DNA from 2 places in the Blautia sp. MSK.18.38 genome. Region 1 is predicted to be linked to the other one. Evidence: predicted binding sites of a transcription regulator. Region 1 holds the regulator's gene; the other holds the start of a gene.
The links. Region 1 encodes HrcA, which represses chaperone genes, less so after heat shock. Its sites were predicted from a motif close to TGTTAGCACTCNNNNNNNNNGAGTGCTAACA; they were not measured.

Region 1 (3,185 bases):
GGGTATTTGCCCTGGCTCTGGCAGTGACAGGATGTGGAGTCCAGAAGAAGGAGGCTGCATCTGATATTGTGCCGGAGAACAGACAGGAACTGACGATCCTTCATGTGGATGCAGGCACAGAAGGCTTTGATTCTTTTATCAGCCAGGCGGAAAAAGATCTTGGAATAAAGATCCATATTGAAAAATGTCCGGCCAATGCGGACAATCGCCAGGCCAAAATAGCAACTCTTCTGACATCAGGAGATGATTCTGTTGATCTGATCACAGTAAATGATGAGATGATATCCGAATTTAAACATAAGGGATTTCTTCTTCCGTTGGAAGATACGGTTATGACAGAGGAGACAGCGGCGAATTTTCTGCAGGAATACCTGAAAGAAATATGCATGTCAGACGGACATATTTTTTCGGTACCGTTCAGGATGGATATCATGGCATTCTGGGTGAACCAGGAATTGCTGGATCAGGCTGGTCTGGACAGACTCTCCTGTCTCAGTGATCTTGAGATCCTTCAGAAAAAGCTTCAGAATACGGGAAAATATGCATATGGGGATGCATGGGAGATTTCTTACATATATAATAGTATCAGCGAGTATGTCGATTTTTTCGGAGGAGATTATACAGACTGGACGGATCCGAAAACAAGAGAAGCGGCAGAATATATGAAGCGAATGCTGGATACAGGGATGATATCAGAGGAGAATCTGATCGACCAGCATGACCAGCTGAATGAAAAATTTATAAACGGCCAGTATGGATGTATGTTTATGTATACCGGTGTGTTGAGTACTTTTCAGAATGCAGGCGTGTATGGAAAAGATAAGATCCATATGGCACCATTTCCGGAATTTGACGAGAAGGTGACCAATATCGCAACCTGGCAGTATGTACTGAATAAAAATTCTGATCATAAAGAAGCAGCTCTGAAGTTCCTTCAGTATGTGTCCGGATATGAGGCCAGTAAAAATTACGGACAGCTGACAAAAATGTGTCCGGCAAGACTGGATGTGATCGAGGATAAGAATTTTGATCTGGATGGCATTGAAATGATCCGGCAATATCTGAAAGATTATAAGCTGAAAGCAAGACCACTGTGTGCCGATTCCATAGAAGCCGTTTCGTCCATGGGAACGGAATTTCAGAAATATATGCTGGGACAGAAAACAGAAGCGGAATTTTTTGCCGGGGCACAGAACTGCATAGACCAGTATTACAAAAAAGCATCGTACTGATGCTTTTTTTGTTTTGAAAAAATAAGAACTTTTTTTCAAAACATATTGACAAATATTTTACATGGTGATATCTTAAAGACTGTAGATGTTAGCACTCCACTAAAATGAGTGCTAACAGATGTAAAAAAAGAATCAACATCCGTCAGGAAAGAATAAAAAGGAAAGGAGATGGATTCATGGAAGAGGTGTTGAATGAGCGCAAGCAAAAAATCTTAAAAGCAATCATCAAGACCTATATGGAAACCGGAGAACCGGTTGGTTCCAGGACCATTTCCAAGTATGCGGATCTCAATGTCAGTTCCGCAACGATCCGAAATGAAATGTCAGACCTGACAGATATGGGCTATATCGTCCAGCCTCATACCTCAGCAGGAAGGATTCCTTCAGATAAGGGCTACAGACTTTACGTCAATGAGTTGATGAAGGAGAAGGAAGCGGAGGTCGCAGAGCTGCGAGATCTGATCATTGAGAAGACAGATAAGATGGATAAGGTGCTTAAGAAGGTTGCGAAGGTTCTTGCTTCCAATACCAACTATGCTACCATGGTTTCCGTTCCGCAGTACAGCGGCAACAAGGTCAAGTTCATCCAGCTGTCGAGGATGAGCGAGCTTCAGCTTGTGGCAGTGGTTGTCAGTGACAACAACACAGTCCGGAACCAGATCATCAATCTGGATGAGGAAATGGACGACCAGACGATCCTGAAACTGAATCTTCTTCTTAACACCAATCTCAATGGGATCCCGATCCAGGATATCAATCTTGGGATGATCGCCAGACTGAAGGAACAGGCAGGCAGCCACAGCGGTGTGGTGGCAACGGTTCTGGATGCAGTGGCAGCCACCATTCATGTGGAAGAGGAAGATATGGAGATCTATACTTCAGGTGCAACTAACATCTTCAAGTATCCGGAGCTTGCCGATAAAGAGAAGGCAACGGAGCTGATCTCCGCATTTGAGGAGAAGCATGAACTTGCCGATCTTGTAAAAGAACAGATGTCAGATGGAGAGAATACAGGAATCCAGGTTTACATCGGTGATGAGATGCCAATCCAGACCATGAAGGACTGCAGCATTGTAACTGCCAGATATGAACTGGGAGACGGAATGTACGGAACCATCGGGATCATCGGTCCCAAACGAATGGATTATGAGAATGTAGTGGACAGTCTGAAGGAACTGAAGAATCATCTGGATGACGTTTTGAAAAAGAAGAAAACTTAGAAAGGCGGTAGAAAAAAAGTGTCGGAGGAAACAAAGAAAACATCCGAAGAGCAGGAAGCGGAGAAGGAAATCCCCGTAACTGACGGAGATCAGGAAGAAGAAAACCTGACACCGGAGGGAGAAGATCTGCCGGAGGAAGAAAACAATACTCCAGGCGAAGAAGCTGCCTCAGAGGATAAAAAAGAAGAAAAATCAAAAACTTCCTTCTTCGGAAAGAAGAAAAAAGATAAATCTGAGCAGAAGGTGGAGGAACTTACCGATCGCCTGAAGCGTACCATGGCTGAATTTGATAATTTCCGTAAAAGAACGGAAAAAGAAAAATCCAGTATGTACATCATCGGAGCAAAAGAGATCGTTGAAAAGATCCTGCCGGTTGTGGATAACTTTGAAAGAGGTCTTGCACAGGCACAGGAAGGCGATGCTTTTGCAGATGGAATGAAAATGATCTACAAGCAGCTTACCACAACACTGGATGAGCTTGGCGTGAAGCCGATCGAAGCAGTGGGAAAGGAATTCAACCCGGATTTCCATAATGCAGTGATGCATGTGGAGGATGAAGAGGTTGGAGAGAACATCGTGGTGGAAGAATTCCAGAAGGGTTACACCTACAAGGATTTCGTAGTACGCCACAGTATGGTGAAGGTTGCGAACTAACTGACAACAAACTTTATTTTAACAGATACAGACTAAAACAGGAGGAAAAAATCATGGGAAAGATTATTGGTATTGACTT
Region 2 (3,185 bases), on a different contig from region 1:
AGACTATGGAAGAGCTTGGAATCGGACGTCCAAGTACGTATGCGCCGACCATCACAACGATCATCAGCAGACGCTATGTATCCAAGGAACAGAAAAATCTTTACGTCACAGAGCTTGGAGAGGTTGTTAATAATATTATGAAACAGGCTTTTCCAAGTATTGTGGATGTAAACTTTACAGCAACTATGGAGGGGCTTTTGGACTGCGTGGAAGCAGGTACCGTACAGTGGAAAACGGTTGTACGTAACTTCTATCCGGATCTGAAGCATGATGTGGATGAGGCTGAGAAAGAGCTTGAGAAAGTTGATATACAGGATGAGGTTACGGATGTGATCTGTGACAACTGTGGCCGCAACATGGTGATCAAGTACGGTCCTCATGGAAGATTTCTTGCATGCCCCGGATTTCCGGACTGCCGTAATACAAAACCATATTATGAGAAGATCGGTGTTGCATGTCCGAAGTGCGGCGGCGAAATTGTCATGAAAAAAACGAAAAAAGGCAGAAAATATTACGGATGTGAGAATAATCCGGAATGTGATTTTATGTCCTGGCAGAAACCTTCTGCAAAGAAATGTCCGAAATGTGGTAATTATATGCTCGAAAAGGGAAATAAGCTGGTTTGCAGCCAGGAAACCTGCGGATATGTGGAACAAAAACCAAAAGATGAAGATTGATTGAATAAATGCTTTTCTATTAATTTTCAGAAAATCCCGTTAAAAATAAAAAAAATATAAAAATGTCTTGTAAATTTCCAGAATAACGTGTAATATTAGACTAGAAAAACGATTTCTTTCAAGGTACGAAAGTGAAAGGAGGAAAAATGAGCGTTCAGTTGCTAGATAAAACTAGAAAAATCAATAAGCTTCTGCATAACAGCAGCTCAAGCAAGGTAGTGTTTAACGACATTTGCCAGGTGCTCATGGAAACCTTAAGTTCCAATATCCTGGTACTCAGTAAGAAAGGTAAGGTTCTGGGAGTCAGTATCTGCCCGGGTGTGGATGAGATCACAGAGCTGATCGATGACAAAATCGGCGGACATATCGACCCGTTATTGAATGAGAGATTTCTTGGTGTTCTTTCCACAAAGGAGAATGTCAATCTCCAGACACTTGGCTTTGAGCATGTACCCGGAAATTATCAGGGAATCGTGAATCCGATCGATATTGCAGGTGAGAGACTGGGAACGTTATTCATGTACCGCAATGATCATCCCTATGATATTGAGGATATTATCGTCAGCGAGTATGGTACAACAGTTGTTGGCCTGGAAATGATGCGTGCGGTTCATGACGAGAACGCAGAAGAAGACAGAAAACAGCAGATCGTTAAATCGGCATTCAGTACACTGTCCTTCTCAGAACTTGAGGCGATCATCCATATTTTTGATGAGCTGGATGGGGATGAGGGTATCCTGGTTGCCAGCAAGATCGCTGACCGTGTAGGTATCACCAGATCCGTGATCGTAAATGCACTGCGTAAATTCGAGAGTGCAGGTGTGATCGAATCCCGTTCATCCGGTATGAAGGGAACTTACATTAAAGTTCTTAATGAAGTGATCTTTGATGAGCTTGAAGAGATAAAAGCACAGAGAAGCAAGAAGGCATAATGTGATCAGCACTGTCAGATGCTTGATATAAGATAAAGAACGTGACAAAAGAGACTTCCCGCTAGCGTGGGAGTCTCTTTTTTGTCTGTTTCATAAAATCAAAATAAATAATGAAATTAAGAAAACAAGAGAAAACAAGAGTATAAAAGAGATAAAACCAGAATAATATAGAAAAACCATATCTTAAAAGGGTTGCGAAAATATGTGAAATTCACTAATATAGCCATAGTGATTAGCACTCGTATAAAGCGAGTGCTAGCAGACGAAGACGGAACTTATAAAGGAGGAACATAGATCATGAAGTTAGTACCTTTAGGCGACAGAGTAGTATTAAAACAGGTTGAAGCAGAAGAGACAACAGCATCCGGAATTGTGCTTCCGGGACAGGCACAGGAGAAACCACAGCAGGCAGAGGTTATTGCAGTTGGACCTGGCGGAGTTGTAAACGGGAAAGAAGTAAAAATGGAAGTAGAAGTCGGAAATACTGTTATCTATTCCAAATATGCAGGAACAGAAGTAAAGATGGATGGAACGGATTATATTATTGTAAAGCAGGAAGATATCCTGGCAATCATTAAATAATATAAACATCTTATCGTATATCAATATAAATAGGAGGTCATTTTATCATGGCAAAAGAGATCAAATACGGCGCAGAAGCAAGAGCAGCACTTGAAGCTGGTGTAAATAAACTTGCAGATACAGTAAGAGTAACACTTGGACCGAAAGGAAGAAATGTAGTACTTGACAAATCTTTCGGTGCTCCGCTTATCACAAACGATGGTGTTTCCATTGCAAAAGAGATCGAGCTTGAGGACGGATTCGAGAATATGGGTGCTCAGATCATCAAAGAGGTTGCATCCAAGACAAACGATGTAGCTGGTGATGGTACTACAACAGCGACTGTACTTGCACAGGCAATGGTACATGAGGGAATGAAGAACCTGGCAGCAGGAGCGAACCCGATCATCCTCAGAAAAGGAATGAAAAAAGCAACAGATGTTGCAGTAGAAGCAATCAAGAACATGAGCCAGGCAATCAACGGAAAAGCTCAGATCGCTAATGTAGCCGCAATCTCTGCAAGTGATGAGCAGGTTGGACAGTTGGTTGCAGACGCTATGGAGAAGGTTTCCAAGGATGGTGTTATCACTGTTGAGGAGTCCAAGACCATGCATACAGAGCTTGACCTTGTTGAAGGTATGCAGTTTGACCGTGGATATATTTCCGCATACATGTCTACAGATATGGAGAAGATGGAGGCAACTCTTGATGATCCGTATATTCTGATCACAGATAAGAAGATCAGCAACATCCAGGAGATCCTTCCGCTTCTTGAGCAGGTTGTTCAGGCTGGTGCAAAGCTTCTCATTATTGCAGAAGATGTTGAGGGTGAGGCTCTCACAACCCTGATCGTTAACAAACTGAGAGGAACCTTCCAGGTAGTAGCTGTTAAAGCACCTGGCTATGGTGACAGAAGAAAAGAGATGCTTCAGGATATTGCGATCCTGACAGGCGGACAGGTGATCTCTGACGAGCTCGGTCTTGATCTGAAGGAAGCTAAAATGGAGCAGCTCGG

Region 2: a site for HrcA is predicted at 1,840-1,870, ahead of groES (co-chaperone GroES). Genes of this name have one in related genera too.

What each region holds. Positions count from the first base shown of each region.
Region 1 is NZ_JANFYP010000002.1:58,434-61,618, reverse strand. Features, by position in the region: gene NE638_RS01740 (ABC transporter substrate-binding protein) at 1-1,232, shown strand, start outside; gene hrcA (heat-inducible transcriptional repressor HrcA) at 1,409-2,452, shown strand; gene grpE (nucleotide exchange factor GrpE) at 2,471-3,106, shown strand; gene dnaK (molecular chaperone DnaK) at 3,160-3,185, shown strand, end outside.
Region 2 is NZ_JANFYP010000014.1:59,478-62,662, reverse strand. Features, by position in the region: gene topA (type I DNA topoisomerase) at 1-677, shown strand, start outside; gene codY (GTP-sensing pleiotropic transcriptional regulator CodY) at 824-1,609, shown strand; gene groES (co-chaperone GroES) at 1,907-2,191, shown strand; gene groL (chaperonin GroEL) at 2,239-3,185, shown strand, end outside.